Flammeovirga agarivorans: one gene and its partner. The protein of the gene in region 1 interacts with the protein of each later gene in a pairwise test. Links are inferred from orthologs where the notes say so. Each region holds a gene or a part of one and is shown on either strand. Other genes may lie near its edges.

Evidence for each region.
Region 2: the proteins of ung (region 1) and ndk interact in binary tests that used the Escherichia coli proteins (3 or more experiments, as listed by UniProt). The link is inferred for Flammeovirga agarivorans from one-to-one orthologs.

The regions. Positions count from the first base shown.
Region 1 is NZ_JABAIL010000002.1:458,090-468,653, forward strand. What follows is about bases 5,053-7,965. They hold ung (uracil-DNA glycosylase), read right to left. Parts: upstream 6,884-7,965; coding sequence 6,221-6,883; downstream 5,053-6,220. Other genes in these bases: HGP29_RS06630 (translation initiation factor), read right to left, coding at 5,053-5,303; HGP29_RS06635 (cell division protein FtsX), read right to left, coding at 5,331-6,197; hutG (formimidoylglutamase), read right to left, coding at 6,888-7,877. In the rest of the region: HGP29_RS06610 (YicC/YloC family endoribonuclease), read left to right, coding at 1-789; UDP-glucose 4-epimerase GalE, read right to left, coding at 844-1,872; HGP29_RS06620 (S8 family serine peptidase), read right to left, coding at 1,897-3,477; HGP29_RS06625 (cryptochrome/photolyase family protein), read left to right, coding at 3,604-4,911; more of HGP29_RS06630, read right to left, coding at 4,947-5,052; PAQR family membrane homeostasis protein TrhA, read left to right, coding at 8,144-8,842; HGP29_RS06655 (AAA family ATPase), read right to left, coding at 8,880-10,564. UniProt on the Escherichia coli protein: Excises uracil residues from the DNA which can arise as a result of misincorporation of dUMP residues by DNA polymerase or due to deamination of cytosine.
Region 2 is NZ_JABAIL010000002.1:619,215-629,577, reverse strand. The notes cover bases 4,121-6,832. They hold ndk (nucleoside-diphosphate kinase), read right to left. Parts: upstream 5,858-6,832; coding sequence 5,384-5,857; downstream 4,121-5,383. Other genes in these bases: HGP29_RS07295 (ABC transporter ATP-binding protein), read right to left, coding at 6,132-6,832; HGP29_RS07305 (ABC transporter permease), read left to right, coding at 4,121-4,591. In the rest of the region: HGP29_RS07330 (hypothetical protein), read right to left, coding at 1-135; HGP29_RS07325 (Rieske 2Fe-2S domain-containing protein), read right to left, coding at 135-1,181; HGP29_RS07320 (hypothetical protein), read right to left, coding at 1,183-1,548; HGP29_RS07315 (hypothetical protein), read right to left, coding at 1,550-1,753; HGP29_RS07310 (asparagine synthetase B), read right to left, coding at 1,854-3,113; more of HGP29_RS07305, read left to right, coding at 3,359-4,120; more of HGP29_RS07295, read right to left, coding at 6,833-7,913; HGP29_RS07290 (SpoVR family protein), read right to left, coding at 8,111-9,526; HGP29_RS07285 (YeaH/YhbH family protein), read right to left, coding at 9,567-10,363. UniProt on the Escherichia coli protein: Major role in the synthesis of nucleoside triphosphates other than ATP. The ATP gamma phosphate is transferred to the NDP beta phosphate via a ping-pong mechanism, using a phosphorylated active-site intermediate.

The DNA of each region.
Region 1 (10,564 bases):
AACGCTGATTGTAATATCAAAATGTCATCGGCTTTCTCTGATAAAGAAATTGAGTTAAGAAATTTACTTTCTTCAAGTTTACAGAGAGGTAAAATTCTTCTTCTATTAAATTACACATCAAAAAGACAAGAATCTCTTAAGGCTTCATTGAATACTGAAGTAATCAAAAGCTACTACAGAGATTTAAAGAGTATTTCTACTGACCTTGATGAAAGTAATGAACAATTACTACAGATTGTCATGGGAATGCCTGAGGTATATACGAAAGAGAATAATGAAGATGTTCTTGCTGAAGACTGGCCAGTTGTTCATAATGCAATTAAAACGGCTATCGGACGTACTATCGAGTTTAGAAAGCATGAAGGTGAGGCATTAGAAAAGGCCTTAAGATCATCTATTGAAAAGATTACTGAATACCTTGAGGAAGTGAAAAGATTAGATCCTCAAAGAATTGAAAGACTAAAAGAGAAATTAAAGAATCAAGTTGCTGAATTCGAAAAGAATGACAATTTCGATCAAAGTAGATTTGAACAAGAACTGATTTTCTATATTGAAAAACTTGATATAAATGAAGAGAAAGTCCGTTTAACACAGCACTTGAAATATTTTATTCAAACTTTAGAACAACCAGTATCAAACGGTAAAAAGTTAGGCTTTATATCACAAGAGATTGGTAGAGAAATCAATACGATTGGCTCTAAAGCGAATGATGTAAATATTCAGAAAGTAGTCGTTAACATGAAAGACGAACTCGAAAAGATCAAAGAACAAAACTTAAACGTTCTTTAAAGAAAAAGGGGAATTGAATACTAATCAATTCCCCTTTTTTATATTCCAATACTATTAACAATCTCCTTCTCTTAGATTTTTCTCCCAAGCCCAGGCAGAACTCATCATATCATCCAACCCTCGATTGGCTTTCCACCCTAAGACTTCATTGGCGATAGTGGTATCGGCCCAAATCTGTTCTACATCACCCTCTCTACGGTCTACAATCTTATATTTTACCGGAAGACCATTAGCTTCTTCAAAAGCATTAATCACCTGTAAAACCGAACTTCCTGTTCCAGTACCAAGATTAAAGAATTCGTAGTTCTCTTCATTTCTGCCTTCCAATAACCTTTCAGCAGCAATAATATGTGCTTGTGCAAGATCTACCACATGAATATAATCACGTACTGCCGAACCATCTACAGTATTATAGTCACTTCCGAATACAGAAAGTTGATCCCTTAAACCTATAGCCGTTTGAGTAATAAAAGGCACTAAATTTTGAGGTACTCCTTTAGGCAGTTCACCTATCAAAGCAGATTTATGTGCACCTACTGGGTTGAAATACCTTAAAGCGATCGCTTTGATCTCAGGATATGCCTTTACACTATCTCTAAGGATCTCTTCACAAATTTGCTTTGTATTTCCATACGGAGACTCTGCAGGTTGCACAGGGGCATTTTCTGTTACTGGCAATGACTCAGGCTGGCCATAAACAGTACAAGATGATGAAAAGACCATGTTTTGAACCTTATACTTACGCATACAATTCAAAAGGTTAATCAAAGACACCAAGTTGTTTTGATAATATCTTAATGGTTCCTGAACAGACTCACCCACCGCTTTAAAAGCAGCGAAATGAATTACTGCTTCAAGGTTTGAATACTTTTGAAACATCTTATCAGTACCGGCTGCATCTACTAAATCCAACTCTTCAAAAATAGGACGGATGCCACTAATTTTTTCTATTCTATCAACTACATCTTTTTCTGAGTTCGATAAGTCATCCACAATAACGACTTCGTAGCCTTTATTTTGTAATTCAACTACTGTGTGTGAACCGATATAGCCTGTTCCACCCGTTACAAGTATCTGTTTCATGATTAATATTTAAGAATAAATGTGTTAGTTAATTTTTAACTTTAAAGTTGTCGCTCCATTCTCAGATTCTATGTGCAATAGAGCATATTGTTTTCTCAATTTTTGAGGTACTTTTATTTCCATTGTAGAAATGAGTTGATGATACTCCTTCTTTTTAATGGCTTTCCCTGATAAATCATGCCATACTACTTTTATGGATTTATTGATCAGTTCTGTGGGTAAATCCAATTTCACCGTTTCCCCATCGACAGGATTTGGATATGCTTTAATTGATAATATCGAAGGTTCTTGATCTGTTCCGGTGATGTTAACAGCCAAAGCAAAATCAGGAACTCCATAACCATATAACGAATCTGGTGAAGTATATCTATCTGCAGATGCCCTGATAATTCTAATTGCTTCGATTGGAGAAAGTTCTGGTCTGGCTTCCAACAAACCTGCTGCAAAACTAGCCATTTGGGGCGCTGCAAAAGATGTCCCATTACTTACTTTTTGATTTCCATTTTCATCAATCACCTGGCACCCTTGACCCAATGCCATTACATCTGGTTTTATGCGGTTATCAGCTGTATTACCCGTAGAACTTGAATAAGCTCTATTTCCTGCAGCACTTACAGAACCTACCGTTAATACAAAAGGGGAATCACCCGGAAAAGTAACCTTTCTCCAATTGTACGAACCTTCATTTCCTGCAGAAACTACTACTAATATTCCTTTTGTAAATGCATGGTTTGCTCCTAATGAAATCCATGCCGTTTCTCCATCTAAATCATCATGAGTATAGTTTTGAGTGGGATCGTCAAAGTCATAATATCCTAATGAACTTTGAATAATATCAGCACCTAAAGAATCAGCCCTTTCAGCAGCAACTACCCACATCAATTCTTCAATCCTTGTTTCAGAATTTACATATTCTGTTCTATACAAAGAATAGGTAGATAATGGAGAGCCTCCAACAAAATTCCCATCTATATTTGCCGCCATTGTAGACAATACTTCTGTGCCATGTCTATGATCATCTTCTACAATTTCATCTTTTGAATAAAGGTCATAGATTTCTCCAAAAGAAGTATTCTCAAAATGATCGATAGAATTATAATTCTTAAAGCCAGCATCTAGAACAGCGATATGAATTCCTTCTCCTTTATATCCTAATTCATGCATTTTGTCGACGCCAATCATTTCCGATTGGATTTCAGCATTACCAAAATCAGTTGACACTTTAATGTCATCAATAGTATTGGTTCCTCCCATTGATTTATCACTCATGTTAAGGACACTGGACACATGCGGTAATGCTGAAATAGTTGATGAATCAGCATCAGACACAATCACGCCATTAAACCACCTCATGGGATGCCAAATTGTTGCCCCTGTATTTTCTACTGCAGAGATATAAGAGGCCACTACAGGCAAATCTGTGGAGTCTATAGCAATATTGTATTTCTCTCTTCGATCAATAGCCTCTTGAGAAAGGTATTCCGCCGGAGTATCTAATGAATAAGTAGTATCATCTTTTCCATCAAAAACGACGAGATAATATTTTTCTTGAGCGAATAATTGAATGGTCAGTAATAATAGAGTAATAGTATATATAAGCTTCATAAATTAATTTCTAATAAAATCGCTAATTTCTAAATATAATTTAGCAAAAATCAAACAAGATATATGATGAAATGTTTATTATCTTAAATAATGTAATTACAAAGATTTCGATAATATTTTAATTATATGGAAAAAATATCTATTGTTTGGCTTAGAAGAGATTTAAGATTAGTAGATAATGTAGCCTTACATCATGCATTAAGTACATCAAAGCATGTACTTCCTATATTTATTTTTGATAAAAATATCTTAGAAGACCTAAACGATAGACAAGACCCGAGAGTCAATTTTATCCATCAGCAATTAAACGGCATTAAAGAACAGCTTGAGGAACTCGGCAGTACTCTTTATACTATTTATGACACTCCCACTAATGCTTGGAAAAAATTAGTGAGTACATATGATATTAGTGCTGTACATACAAATCATGACTATGAACCTTATGCATTAGAGAGAGATCAAGAAATAAATACCATTTTAGCTGACAAACAAATTCCCTTTATCACTCATAAAGACCAATGTATTTTTGAAAAAGAAGAGATTACCAAAGATGACGGATCGCCTTATGTAGTGTTTACTCCTTACTCAAGAAAGTGGAAATTAAGACTGCAAGAAAACCCTGAAGCAATACAACACTTTGATTGCAGTTTGGTTGAGAACTATTACTCATGTTCTCCTGAAGCAATGGTATCATTGGGCGATATGGGATTTGAGAATTCAGGTAAAGTCATTCCTCCACTTTCATTAGACTTGGATATTGTAACGAATTATGATCAGCAACGAGATTTCCCTAGTATAAAGGGAACTACACACCTAGGTATTCACCTTCGTTTCGGCACTATCAGTGTAAGGGAAGTACTGAGACAAAGTTATCAATTGAATGAGGTATTTATGAATCAAATCATATGGAGAGACTTTTATATGATGATCCTTTTTCACTTTCCACATGTGGTTTCCAATAACTACAACAGAAAGTACGATAAGGTGATATGGGAAAACAACGAGGAATATTTTGAGGCGTGGAAAAATGGCAAAACAGGATACCCAATCGTAGATGCTGCCATGAATGAATTAAACACTACAGGGTACATGCACAACAGAGCAAGAATGATTGTTGCCAGCTTCCTTTGTAAACACTTACTGATTGATTGGAAATGGGGTGAAGCCTATTTTGCAGAGAAGTTATTAGATTTTGATTTATCCGCTAATAATGGTAGTTGGCAATGGGCTGCAGGAACGGGTACAGATGCTCAACCTTACTTTAGAGTTTTCAATCCAGAATCACAAATGAAGAAATTTGATAAAGACTTAAAGTACATCAAGAAATGGATTCCTAACTTTGATCCAAAAAATTATATTGAACCCATTGTTGAGCACAAAACTGCAAGATTAAAAGCCATCGACACCTACAAAAAAGCACTCAATGCAGAATAACATTGAGTGCTTTCATATATCAATAAATCAGGAGACTACCCTCCTGATTTTTTTGCTTTATAGCCTGCTGCTTTTAACAGTTCAAGTACTTTATCTCTAAAGTCTCCTTGGATGATAATTTCTCCATCTTTTGCTGAACCGCCTACGCCACATTTAGACTTTAGTGTTTTTGCAAGGGCTTTTAAATCATCATCAGAACCCTCAAAACCAGTCACTAATGTTGCCGACTTCCCCTTACGATTTTTGCGATCAAGCATTACTCTCAAATCTTGTTGATTTGGAGGAAGTGTTTCTACTTCTTCATCCCCATCATAATCGTAATCATAATCAGGGTCAGTACTGAAAACTACACCCAAACGATCTTTCCAATCTCCTGAATCTTTTTTACCCATTACTTTATATATTTAATAACGACTTTTTTAATATAAATCGTCCAATTTCATTTTTAAATACTTACTGATAGAAAAGTATACGCTAGAAACCACTACTAAGGTTCCAAGAATTATTGAAAGTAAACAGACAAACCAAATATCTCCACTACTAATTAAGTAAGTAAACTGTGGTAAACTAGAGAATGCAGATGCACTAACTACTGCAATAAATATCGAAGAAATAGTTCCACCAACAGCCCCCTGTATAGCACCTCTGATTAAAAATGGTTTTTTGATAAACATTTGAGTTGCACCTACTAGTTGCATTGACCTTATCAGAAAACGTTGTGAGAACAGTGCCAATCGAATAGAATTGTTGATCAGTATAATGGCAGTAGCGAAGAAAATCAAGGATAATACCACTACCACAGAACCAATAGCTCTCATATTTGTTCTAACATTCCTGATAACACTACTTGTATATACCACTTCATAAACTCCTTCAATCTCTTGAAGTTGTTTTTTTGCTATTTCTAGTGCTTCATCATCTTGAATATCAATACCGACTCTAACTGCATAAGCATCTCTAAGAGGATTATCACCTAAAAAGCGAACAAAATCTTCTCCGGTAGATTCTATCATTATTTCAGCGGCCTCTTCTTTACTGATAAATTGTGGAGGATCATTCTCTGAAATAAAATCCATACTCACAATTTGATCAACAATAGCTTCTCTACTTGTAGGACCTACTTTATTCTCTAATACTACCTGCATCTCGATACCGCTAGCGACTCTTTTCGCTAAACGGGAAGTCCCTAAAGCGAATAGTGCAAAAAGTGCGATCATAAATAAAGCTGCAGAAATACTAAACAATACGTTTGTATAAGGATAACTTCCTACAATTTTCTTTTTCATAAGGTGTCTCTTCTACTGTAAAATTACCAATTAATTGGGCTTTTACCCTGTTCCTTTAAGTAGTGATTGGCTTTACTAAACTGTTGATTTCCAAAGAAACCTCTGTGTGCAGATAAAGGAGAAGGATGTACAGATTTCAACACTAAATGCTTATTTGTATCAATCACTTTCCCTTTCTTTTGAGCATATGAACCCCATAAGAAAAATACTACACCTTCTTGCTCTTCAGAGACTTTCTTGATTACTGCATCAGTAAACTCTTCCCAGCCTTTTTTCTGGTGAGACCCTGCCTTGTGTGCTTCAACAGTAAGTGTTGCATTCAAAAGAAGAACACCTTGGTCTGCCCAACGCTCAAGATTACCAGAAGTAGGTCTAGGAATCCCTAAATCTCCTTCGATTTCCTTAAAAATATTTACCAAAGAAGGTGGTTGTTTTATTCCATCTGCTACAGAAAAGCACAAACCATTGGCCTGTCCATCATCATGGTATGGATCCTGACCAAGGATAACAACTTTTACATTGTCAAAAGTACAACGATCAAATGCATTAAAAATTTGACCTGCAGGTGGAAAAATTTTCTTTGAAGCGTATTCACCCTTTACAAATTCTACTAATGAGGAAAAGTAAGGTTTCTCAAATTCAGTTTGTAGTCTAGTTTTCCAAGACGATTCTATCTTTACATCCATTATTCTATGCTTTCACAATCTCAAATGATAGAGCTGCAGCTAGTTTTGCTGTTCTTTTATCAATATCTAAAGAAGGGTTCAACTCTGCAATATCAGAAGAAATTACCTTACCACTTTTATAGATTTTTTTGAATAACTTCATAAAAGTAGGATTCGGCTCAATACCATTATAAGCTGAAGCACTTACACCTGGTGCAAAATGGGCGGCAAATACATCCATACATGTTGTTTGGTAGATAAAATCTACTTTATCTACAAATGCAGTCAATTTGTGTGTAGTCCCCACTTTATCAGCCTCAGTAATTCTTCTACCCGAAATATACTTTACTCCCAATTCATTAGCAGTATTATATAATCGCTGAGTATTACTATTCTTTTGAATACCAATCACTAAGTAGTTAAACTCTTCTCCTTTCTTCTTAAAGTCCATACCCATCTGATAAAATGGTGTTCCTGAACTTGGTAATGGATCTGGCTCTCTTAAGTCAAAGTGAGCATCAAGATTAAGAATACCTAAAGTTTTACCTGGATGTTTTTCTTCAATAAATTTCTTAACACCAAGGTAATGTCCATAAGCAATCTCATGTCCCCCACCCCAAACTAAAGGTCTATAACCTTTAATTAAAAGTTGAGCCACCATATCACCTAAATCTTTTTGGGCTCCTTCCATATCTTCATTGATGCATTGAATATTTCCTACATCAATTAATTTCATTTCTTGAGGAAAGTGAACAGGAAGGTTTGCACATGCTTTTCTTAGTTCATATGGGCCATCTACAGCACCGAGTCTACCTTTATTTCTTTTTACACCTTCCTGGCACATAAAGCCTACAATGGCAATACCTTGGTGTCCAAAAGATAGGTCTGGGATTTCTGAAACGTTTAAATCTATAATATCTACCTTCTGATGCCATCTGTAAACGTCGTAAGTGTCGCCATCTACACGACCTGTCCAAATACTAGGATTGGTAGCTAAATATGTTTTCGCTGTCATATTTATTGTATTATTTGAAGAATGATTAATATGTGTTTAATACTGATTTTTAAGAGTCTTACAAATAAACAAAAAGCTTGATTATCATTAAAAATTTCGTTATTATATATATGTAGATTCTTTAAGTACTAAAGCGAAGTTAATACTTAACCCTTAAATAAACACTATTTGTTTTGGCTACTATTGAAACTAAATTGTCTTATATACATAACCTATCACCTAATACCCAATAGTTTACTATCTCTCATAATAAATATAATTTTCCCATGAAAAAAGTTCCTTATACTTCTACTTATAATCAAACGAAAATTGAACATCCCTCTACTGCAAATGAATTAGAAATACCACGAGACTCCCCAGAAGAAGAACGGATTAACAGTTTAACTCACGGAATTGCAGCAGGGTTAGCTGTCATTGGTTTATGGTTAATTTTAAGCAGAATAGATCTATCAAACCCCAGAATGGTAATCAGTGCCATGCTTTACGGCGGCAGTATGATTATCTTATTTACTTGCTCTACCTTACTTCATATCCATACAGACGATGCCTACACTAAAACTTTTGTGATTTTAGACCATAGTGCTATCTATTGGTTAATTGCGGGTACTTATACACCAATGGCCTTAATCAAGATTCCTCATTTAGGTGGACATTGGCTATTTATTTCTATTTGGATTGTTGCCTTTATAGGTACTGTTTTCAAAATTATATATGCAGACCGTTTTCAGTGGTTATCAGTCAGTATGTACATTGCTACAGGTTGGATTGGCATATTTCTATTACCAGAAATGATACAAGAAATTGGTGATGGAATTTATTGGGTAGTTGCAGGAGGATTATGTTATACATTAGGAGTTCCCTTTTACCTTTGGAGGAAATTACGTTATAACCATGCAATATGGCATATTTTTGTGATGGCAGGAGCCGCTTGTATCTACTATGGTTTCTATCATTACGTATTTTAAAAAAGGAGCTCACAACAATGTAAACTCCTTCTAAATACTATTGTGTTACTTCAATTTTACTATGGCCTGATGAACCATTTGAAATCACCTGAATCTTGGCAGGAACACGTTCTTTAATTTGAGGAACATGGGAAATTACGGAGATTGTTTTCCCGCCAAGATCATTTAGTTTTTCTAATGCAGATATGGCCTGATCCAAAGCTTCTTCATCTAACGTCCCAAAACCTTCATCAATAAATAAGCTTTCCACTTTTACATTATTAGAAGCCAAATCAGCTAAACCTAAGGATAGAGACAAGCTCAATAAGAAAGATTCACCTCCACTAACTGAACTCACTACCCTTTCTTTATCACCTGCATATCGGTCTAAAATATATAAATCTTGAGTACCATTTACTTTTGGTGGAGCAAATAAATATCTATCAGTAAACTTTTTAAGATGATGGTTTGCTTTATGCAATAGTTTTCTCAGTACAATACTTTGAGCAAACTTATTAAATTCATCTCCATTTGAAGATCCAATGAGTGTATTCATGGTTTTCCATAAATCATATTCAGGTTTCATAGTAGAGATTTTCTTTAGTGTTTCTTCAAGTTCCTTAACCTTTTCATTATTTAAAGAAATCTCAGTTTCAAGAGCTCTTAACTCTGTTTCTTTTGATTGTATTTTGATTTCTTGCTCCGCAAAAGAATCTTGTAGTTGTTCTAATGTCTGTTCTTTAAACTTATCTTCAGAAATAGCTTTACCCACTTCTGATAGAAGTGTCTCTAATGAAGAGTTTAAAGCCGTCAATGCATTGTCATAATGCTTCACTTTTAGACTTAATTCCTGATACTCATTTTCTTCTAACAAGCCATTTTCAAAAGACGATAAAGTAATAGCAGCAGATGCTAATTTTAGATCCAATTTACTTTTACTTTCTAGGAGTAAAGTAGAAATTGATTTCTCTTCTTTGGAATAGTCTATCACTTGTTTTTCAAAAGATAATATTTCAGCCTTAAGTTTAGATAATTCAAGCTCAATCTGTCTTACTTTTCTATCCTGTTCCGTTTTTTTATCTAGAAGTACTGCTCGTTCTTTTTCAATTTCTTTTTCTCCAAATAATCTATGTCTTTCCTTTCCTTGGTACTCTAGATTAGAATTAACATCAGAAATATCATTGTTCAATTTTTGTACTTCTAGCAGATGATCTGAAATCAATTTCTTATTTTGAGCTTTTTGCTCTTCCTTTTCTAAAATTAACTTTGGATACTCTTTTATCAATTGTTGTTTATCATCCCATTTCGTTTTTAAAGCCACCAATTGTTCCCAATCATTTTCAGTAGCTACATACTTATTATATTTTGTAATATAGGATGTTAGCTCTTTATCAATCTCTACAATCTGTAATACTATCTGATATAGGGTACTAATCTCTTCCAGTCCTTTCTTTTTACTTTGAATTTCTAAAATTCTACTTTTCTCATCTTGAAATTCCTTCGCAGATTGTTTGTCAGGTGGAATATCCAATTGATTGATCTTCAGAACTAGAGATTTTCCCTCCTCTTTAAATTCATTGAGATCTATATTTAATTTATTTTTCTGAAGAAGTAATGATTCTACAGTAGCTTCAATCTTTGCTTTTGTACTTAATTCTGTTTGATGGTTCTTGAGTTTCTCTTGATACTCTTTCTTTGATATTACTAACTGATGTTCTACTTCTTTTAATTCATCCTTAGAAG
Region 2 (10,363 bases), 160 kb from region 1 along the record:
AAAATGCTCTTGGAAAAAGCCAAATGAAAAGCAACTAATAAATAAAAGTATAAGAAATGAAGCTGCACCAATGAGTGTAAACTTTCTATATTTTCCTTTTAATTGATTGATGTAACCAATGTAAAATCCTTTCATTATCGTATTGTTTTTGGGTTGGATGGTACTCCTTCGCCAAGTGGAACAGGGTGTACAAAAACTTCTTTACCTTTTAATTTTACATCATAGGTATTTATGGTTTCAGTAAAAGGAGGTGGAGACTGTCCATTTTCTGGGTTGTATTGGTAACCATGCCATGGACAAGTAATACAGCCGTCAATTATTTTACCTTCACCTAATGGACCATTTTGATGCTTACAAACATTTGACACCGCAGAAACTTTATTGTCATACTTGAAAATAGCAATTCTTTCATTTCCCAGTTGAACAACCTTTGCACAGTTTTCATCAATATCATCGATAAGGCAAATATAGATGTAGCCGTTTTTATCTACTCGATTATGTGACCTTAGAAACTCTCTGTCACTAGTCCATTCAGCAATACCTGTTATGAGATGTAAAGTGATCAATATTCCACTTCCAATGCCGACCTGAAGTATTAAATACAATTGGTGGTCTTGTTGATAAGCTCCTAACAATACATGAAAAGCTACCAAGGTATAAGCGATATAGACAAACATATGAAGCCTCTTCCATAATATAGCTCCTAGGTGTTTGTTCCAAAAATCATGACTTGTTGAAGCCATTAGGAATAATATAACAAGAGCAAAAAAGCCTAATGTCTGAAAAGGGAAATCACTAGAATGATCATAGTCTAAATTGGAAGTGAAAAGGGAGTTGATAATTCCCTCATTACCTAATGCATGGAATTGAATTAATGAAAATATACCATGAGTCAATGCCATAAAGAACATCGCAACACCCAAATGTCTTCTATTGTAGAGAAGGGGTAAGAAATAATGGGATAGTCTGCATAAAGGCCCAATGCACAATATTAGTTGAAGCATTGTTATACTTAGCGAACCAAAACTTCTTATGATCAGTGTTTCTATGGTACAATCTTTTTGTGTGATTGCTGTAAACCCTGCAAAACTTAATATATATATAATGATGCCCAATGCAATCCATGAATCATATCTCTTTTTTTGAGGATTCCATAGGACAGATTTATATTCAAGAGACATATTACCTTTTTAATGACAGTTGAATGAGAGATATTTTATTGTGTTGATCAAATACTTTTAATGAAATAGTATTACTCGGTATCTTGAAGTGAAAATTTCCTTTTGCTGTAACATCACCCAAAAAATGCTCTTTGTTGTTCTTTTCAATAGCATATAAAAACACAGTAGGAGCTTTAAATGGGTGAAAGACTTGAAAAGTGAGATGATTTCCTTCCACATAATAATTAACGTCTGAAGTTGCTTTTGAATTGTCAAAGTTCGAAAGGTATGAGGAAGGAATTTCTGTGGAAATAAGAAGCCCTGTAGGTAGAATAATAGCAATAATTAGCCATAAAAAAATATGTTGATTCCTTAATTGGGTGTTCATTTTATTTTCGAATTGTTTTTGGAAGTAAGTAAACCCATAATAATATCGTTGCAGGTATCCATATGATCTTTGCAACAATAGGAGCATTGCTATACTTGGTATCTAAGTTTTTTCCTCCTCTTAGGATAAAAAAGATAGCAAAGAGAATTCCTATAAATAGATAGAATTGAGAAACCTGAATAGTTATTTTGATGAGTTGTTCCATTGACTATCAAAATACTACTTTTTCTGTAAACATTAAAATAAAGAAAAAGCACTTGTCGATTTCCAACAAGTGCTTCGTATAGATAGTAGTAAAAGTAGTATCAGGTTTTTTGTTTCTTTTTCTTCGCGGCAGGGAAGAGAATGTTATTCAAGATTAATCGATAACCAGGAGAATTAGGATGAAGATTTAGATCTGTTGGCTCCTCACCAACAAAATGACGGTAATCTTCTGGATCATGTCCCCCGAAGAAAGTCCAAGTTCCTTTGCCATAAGTACCATGGATATATCTGGCTTCTTTGGCTGCCTCACATTCTCCTAAAATAATAACATCACTTTTTATTAAATGCTTTTTGAAAGCAGTTGTCTGTCCCATAAAACCTTTAACTTGTTTCTCATGGTTCTGAGTTAACATCGTAGGAACAGGATCCCATTTTGCAGAGAAAGTGAATAATTCAAAGTAATCATTTTCTTCTCTTAAGCCTCTTTCATAAGATTGGTTATCTATCTGTGAGTATTCGTATTGATAGGGGTCGAGTTTTATTTTAAAGTCTTTAAATGCGAAAGTGTTCTTATAATTTAATTTGTCATGAACATTTTCGTCAACACCATCGCCATCATACATGTAATCACAGATATCAACATTATCTGCTGCTAAAGCGATGTCATAAGTGTCTGTAGCAGAGCACATGGCAAATAAGAACCCTCCTCCTGCACAGAAATCTCTAATTTTCTTTACTACAGCACTTTTTAGGTGAGAAACTTTCTCAAATCCATGTCTTTTTGCTGATTCTTCAAATTGATTTTGTGCTTCAATGTACCAGGCTTCTCGTCCATAAGTAGCATAGAACTTACCATATTGACCCGTAAAATCTTCATGATGAAGGTGAAGCCAATCATATTTAGGTAAGAGATCTGCCATTACTTCATCGTCGAAGATGACATCATAAGGAATCTCTGCATATGTAAGTACCAAGGTTACGGCATCGTCCCAAGGTTGTTTAGAGGGCGGAGAGTAAACAGCAATACTAGGTACAGCGTCTAATCTCATTAGATCCATATTGGATTCTGGGTGTGCAATTTCTTCTTTAATTTGAATAGCTTGAGCGTCAGAAATCACATCATAACTTACACCCCTAATCACAAGCTCTTGTTCAAATAAGGGTAGATTTTTAAACATAAAACTACCACCTCTGTAATTGAGTAGCCAATCGGCTTCCACTTCTTGTCCAAGAACCCAAAAAGTGACTCCATAAGCCTTTAGGTGGTTAGTTTGTTCTTGATCCATTGGCACAAGTATATGAGATCCGAAAGTATGTAGTTGTGCCAATAGCAGAAAGCAAAGTGAGATAATGGTCTTCATGCATTATTGTTTAGTAGGGTTTTATAGTGTTAATTGGGGCTAAATAGACTAAATAGATTAACAGGAAAGTTAAACTGATTCTTTTTCAACTTTTTAACTATCTTTAAGTTACAATTGTTTTTTCTCTGATGACTTTAGAAAAAGTCACTTTTTGATGAAAATATTACATTGTACTTTTTGTTTGAAAATTCAAAAAAAGTGAAGGGAAATAAATTGTACTTAACTAAGAAAACCTGATTTATTCGATGAATATTTTAATTTATATATTTGAAGCTTTCAGTTCTGTAAAAGCAAATAAACTTCGCTCATTCTTGACATCTACAATGATTGCTATCGGTATTATGGCTTTGGTCGGAATAATGACAGCAATTGATGCCGTTAATGAATCTATAAATTCTGGTATGGCAGACTTGGGTGTAAATAATTTTGAAATCTCAGATGTAACTAGAAGAAGAGGTGCTTTTGGAAAAAAATTAGCAAAAAAGAATATCATTTCTTACGAACAAATGAAGAAATTAAAGGAATCATTACCTGTAGAAGGTAAGGTAAGCCTTGAAGCTTTGGTCGCTGGTTCATTGGAAATCAAAAGATTATCTAAAAAAACAACACCCAATTACAGTGTAACGGGTATCGATGATATGTACCTAAAAAATAATGGGTATAAGATAAAAGATGGTAGAGAGTTCTCAAATATCGAATTATCTCAAGGTCAAAATGTAGCAATTATCTCAAAAGAGGTTTATACTAACTTATTTGAAAAAGATGAAGACCCTATTGATAAGGCTATCGGTTTCAAAGGTAAAAAGTTTAGGGTGATTGGAGTCGTGGAAGAGAAAGGAGGTATTGGTGGAGGTGATGCCGATAGACAGGTGTTTATTCCTCTTCTTAATGCTAATAAGTTCGCTACACAGCAAAGTTTATATTATAAAGCAACAATAAATACTACAGATCCTAGAGGTATTGATTATGCTATGTCTGAAGCAAGAGGCACAATGCGAATCATCAGAAGAGATCAACTTGGAAAACCAGATTCCTTTGAGATAAAAAGAAGTGATTCTTTAAACTCTGAATTTAATGAAATGACAATGCAACTTAGAATCGGAGGTTTTGCTATTGCGATTGTGACATTGTTAGGGGCATCTATCGGTTTGATGAATATTATGATGGTGTCTGTAACTGAACGTACAAGAGAGATAGGCATTCGTAAGTCTTTGGGAGCAACACCTTTTGCAATTAGACAGCAATTCCTTATGGAAGCAATTTTTATCTGTTTAATTGGAGGACTTTTTGGGACGTTTTTTGGAGCCTTAATCGGTAATGTATTAGCTAAGTTTATGGATACCGAAGGTTTTATATTTCCTTGGTTCTGGTTAATTGTGTCAATAGTAGTTTGTGTTGTTGTAGGAGTTGTTTCAGGGTTTTACCCAGCAAATAAAGCATCAAGATTAGATCCTATTGAATCACTTAGGTTTGAATAAAACACCCTCATAGAATGCAAAACATTTATGAGGGCCAGGTAAAGAATCTAAGGTATAACACTATTAATATTGTGATACAAAAAACAGGTCAATTCATTTTATAATGATTGATTTCTTTGTATTAAATTTCTACAGGCAAAATGGTTCTGATTGATTTTCGGTACTACCGTAAATCATTGGATAATTTAAGTGATAAATAAGCGTTGGAAGAAATAATTTTCTTTATAGATAGCTGTTTTTGGTATTCATTTCTTTGTTGCTTTTGTATTTTGATACCTCAATTTATGCGTGTTGACCTGTTTTTACAACATTTGTAATCATTAATAAACGACGATTATAATATGTTAACAATATTAAGATGGTATTTGAAATAATTGATTTTCAGTTATTTAAAATGTTTTGTTTTTTCTTTGTTTAATACAAATAGCACCTCAATTTAATCTGACCTTTTTGGTAAAAACTTTGAACTTTAAAGCACAAACGGGTAGAGACTTAATGCGTTCAAATAGATATATCACAATTGAACAGAACTTAAAAATCTTAATATCATGAAGTCTCAAAAGAAAAGAACTATTTCAGACAATGAAGAAATAATAGATCACGATATAATGACGCAGGAAGATGTCAAGTTAATTTCATCTTACCTACTTCAAAAAAACAATAAGTAAAACAAAATTTTCATATCAATTTATTAAAGCTTTCAGAGATTCTCCGAATGTTTTTTATAAAAAAAGTAGTCACCCCTTTTGTCGACGTGACTACTTTTTATTTTTATATGAATGCTATTTCAGCTTAGTTACCCCATCCAAAGAAACAGTGTCCTTCATTGTTGTAACGTTCTCCCATAGAAAAGAAGAATGTTGCTTCCTCAGCTGCATTGTCATCAGAATCAGAACCATGAACAACATTTCTATCAGTTGATCTTGCAAAACGTTTACGGATTGTACCGTCTTCTGCTTTTGTTGGATCTGTTGCACCAATCAATTTACGGTAGTCAGCTACTGCATTGTCTTTTTCCAATACGGCTGCAACTACAGGTCCTGAAGTCATGTAATTTACTACATCTTGAAAGAACGGTTGGTCAGACAAGTGGCGGTAAAACATTTCAGCTTGTTTCGTACGTAACCTTACCATTTTCATTGCTTGGATACGGAAGCCTGCATCATGAATCATCGTTAAGATTTCACCAATGTAATCTTGGTTTTCTTCTCCAGGCTTAATCATAGTAAAAGTGAAAGTTCCCTTTTTAGGTGCGTAGTTTTCCATAATTTGTTTGTGTCTATTATTGTTATCGATTATTTTTTATGTGTTATGAATAAATAAAAAGCTATAGGGTTATGTATAGATGTGTTATTCATAATTTGTAAACAAACTTATATAGAAGACTAAAAATTACCAAATAAAAAATAAGGTTAGTTGATCGATGTAAATTTCGACCTCTAACCTTATTTTTAAATATCTATTAGCAGGTTTTTCTACTGCTTAATTATCAGTGATTTATGAGATTACTAGAGTAGTTTAACTCTTAAATTGCATTAATTTAAAATTCTTGAAGTTGGATCAACTTATTATATGCTCCATCTTCTTTTTCCATTAACTCATCGTGTTTACCGATTTCAGAAATCACACCATTATCTAATACCGCAATTTTGTGTGCATTTCTAATCGTCGATAAACGGTGGGCAATGATCAAACTAGTTCTGCCTTCCATTAGCGTCTCTAAAGCATCCTGTACTAACTTTTCAGACTCAATATCCAATGCAGAAGTTGCTTCATCCAAGATCAATATAGCAGGATCTTTTAAGATCGCTCTAGCAATTGCAATTCTTTGTCTTTGTCCACCAGATAGTTTTACACCTCTTTCACCTACAAGTGTTTCAAACCCTTCTGGGAAAGAATTGATGAATTCTAAGGCATTAGCTTTTTTAGCTGCTTCAATGATCATTTCCTTTGTCGCTTCTGGATTACCATAGCGGATATTTTCTTCAATAGAACCACCAAATAGTAGTACTTCTTGAGGAACAACTCCTACATGTTTACGGAATCCGATAAGGTTATAATCTTTGGCCGATTTATCATCAATGAGAAGATCTCCACCTTCAATTTCATAAAAACGTTGTAATAGGTGTGCCATTGTAGATTTACCTCCACCAGACTTACCAACAAGAGCAACTTTTTCACCTTTGCTTATATGTAGGTTGACACCTTTCAATACCTCAATCTCCTTTCTAGTAGGGTATGAGAAACGTACATCCTTGAAAGTAATATTTCCTTCTAATCTTGGAATGTTTTCTTTGTCAATTTCATGTTCAGATTCTGCTGCTAAAATTTCTTCAACTCGATCTGTTGCACCTACAGCTTTTTGTAAGTTGCCATAAATATCTCCTAAGCCACCAATTGAACCTCCAATGAACATCGTATACAATACAAATGAGGTTAAGTCTCCAATCGTGATTTCTCCTTGAGACACCATGTAAGTACCATACCATAATACTCCAATGATACCTCCCATCAATACGAAAATGATGAATGAGATAAATGTACCTTTATATGTTGCTGCTTTTAAGGCGATATTCACAACTCCCGATAAATTGCTGTTGTATCGGTTGACTTCAAAGTCTTCGTTCGCGAAAGTTTTTACAGTACCGATAGATTGAATAGTTTCTTCAACAATCACATTGGCCTTTGCTAATGCATCTTGTGTACCTTTTGAAAGCTTACGAATAAACTTACCAAAGATGATAGCAAAAATGATAAGTACTGGGAAAGTCAACATCATAAAGAACGTCAACTTTGGATTTTCCATGAATAAAATAACTACGCCAAAAACTAAAGTGGCAAGTTGCCTAAATAATTCAGCTAGAGTAGTTGAAAAAGTATCTTGAAGTACAGAAACATCAGAAGTAATTCTACTGAAAAGTTCGCCAGATCTATTCCTGTCATAAAAAGACATGGGTAGTGACATGAATTTTTGATATAAAGCACCTCGTAAATCTGCTATAGCATTCTCGTTTACTTTAGCGAAAAGATATACTCTTGCAAATGAGAATAAACTTTGAAGAAATAATACAGCGATGAGTGCAAAGCCTACTGAAGTTAAATCAGGTAGCCAAGGAATTGTGACAATACCTTGTGCTGTATCCATCAAAGTACCAATTAACTTTGGTAGTGCTAGTAAAATTGTACTTGAGAAGAAGAGACAGATTAAGCCGAGTGTGAAAATGCCTTTGTAGGGCATCATAAATCTAAAAACACCTCTTAATTTCTTTATACTTCCTTTATCTAAACGCGCTTTTTTCTCTCCAGAGTCCTTTCGCGACATATTTCTAAATACTCCCACAATGTTTAATGCTTGTTCGAATTGCAAATGAACGACATTTTTATGACTTATATTACCTTTTTTGTGGATATTCATTTAAAAAATATGAATGAAGTAAGAGTGGGAAGTTTTTTTGAAAATTTGAGGTAGTTGTTGTGAATAAAAAATGCTACAAATTTTACTTTGTAGCATTGATGCATTTAGATGTGCGTATATTCTGTTTCGGTTTCATCCCGATCTATACCTTCGACTCGAAACTCTTTGTTGGCGTATATACATGTTACTTCATGTCCATCGACAGTAGTTTCTAGTTTTACCGGAAAATCGGACCATAAAGTAGCGATATGTTCCATGGTTTTACTTACATATCCCAGTTCAAGTTCTCTACCGTCAAACTCATGTACAAGCATTAGTGAATTTGAAATAGGAGCAATTCCTTTCACTTTTATCACTGGTATACTACCTGTTCCTGTTTGAGCAATCAAAGTATCTCTAACATCTTTCCATCCTTTGAAGTCATCTGATGTATTAGAGACAGTGATTCTTCCTTGGTTTTTTTCGTACTCAAAAAGCCCCAACTCTTCCATTAATTCTTTGGTGAGGAATCTCCTTAAGAAAGAAGCATCTCTATCCACAGTTCTTACATCAAATATTTTAGGATTGATTTCATATTCGAAAGCGTCCTTTTTTCCTGCAAGGTGTGCCATTAAAGTAAATCCAATGTGATATGGATTAAGACCACCGACATGAGGACGTATCACTTGATTGTGGGATCTGATAAAATCCACATGCATAGCAGGAGGAAGGTTAAGTTTATGAAGTATAGTATAATGCCAGAAACTGGCCCAACCTTCATTCATAATCTTTGTTTCCATTTGAGGTAGAAAGTATAACGTTTCTTCTCTTACGATGCGTAGGATTTCTTTTTCCCAACTTTGTAGAAAGCGACTATTTTCTATAAGGAATAACATCAAGTCTTCTGAGAGGGCAGGAATAAAGTCCTCATCTTTTTCAGGTTTTTTGAGTTCGTCCCAATTGTCTTTTTCTCTATTTACATGTTGAAAATGTTGAATTCTTTGCTCTTCTTCAGACAAGCGCACAATGCGTTGGTTTCTGTCAACATGAAAACTAATAGCATGAGCAGCATCTAAAATTCTTTCAACACCTTCATATCCAATACTAGGTGTTTCATGAAAAGAACGAATACGGTCAGCGTTAAGTTTAAACATTTCTAGAGCATATTCAGCTCTTGTTTTAGAGAAATTTATATTGTTTTTGAAGAAGTCATTATGTCCATATACATGGGCCATTACCAAAATTTGCATTGATAACGGGTTGTCTATCATTAAATAGGCAAGACAGGGATTTGAGTTAATAACCATTTCGTAAGCTAGGCCACTCATTCCCAATTTGTACATGGTATTTTGTTTTTCAAACGATTTTCCAAAACTCCAATGGGGATATCTTGAAGGCATCCCTACGTAAGATTGGTACCCAAGCATGTCATGGTAATCACATACTTCAAATTCTTGAGGGTAATAGTCTAAACCACATTCTTGGGCAATTTCTTCAATCTTATCGTTCCATTTTGCTAAATCTTTTAATACCCAATCCATTTTTAATAGTTTATTTATGAAGGATATTCATAGCACTTACTTAATCCATAAGTGTATTACTTTTATCTTTTCTGAGAAATTTCTGAAGTGCAGGCCAAACGGCTTCTTTTGTTCTCATTCTTAAACAAATGAAGTTGTCTTCCTCGATTTTTTTGTATTCATCAATCATGGAAGACCATGAGTAACCGACATCAGGTTTAATTTCTCCATAGCCAAACAAGTTGCAGACATTACTTAGCTTCACAGCACTTTCGATAGCCTTCTTATTATCAGAAGAAAAGTTATCACCATCTGAACAATGGAAAGCATAAATGTTCCATAGTAGTGGATTATATCGTTCTTCAATAATTTCTAAGGCTTTGTTATATGCTGAGGAAATAATAGTACCTCCGGATTCTCCTTTGTGGAAAAACTCATCTTCGGTCACTTCTTTGGCTTCAGTATGGTGAGCGATAAAAATGATTTCAGTGTTTTCATACCGTGTCTGTAAAAAAGTATACAGCATAAAGTAAAAACTTCTTGCTAAGTACTTTTTTGCTTGATCCATAGATCCAGATGTATCCATAAGACAAAGAACAACTGCATTAGAATGTTCTTCAGTGTCAACTTGCAGCCTACGGTATACTAGGTCATCATTATGGAAAGGGAAAGAAGAATCTTTACTTTCATATAATGCTTTGCTATCAATGCCTTTAGCTTTCATACGCTTTATCCTATTCATCATAGTTTTTCGTTTTGAAAGTCGGGCTCTAATTCCTTTTTTCTGATAGCCAAGCAGTTTACGCATCACCTCAGTATCTGTCTGGAAGTACTTTTTCTGATCCATATCAGGTAATT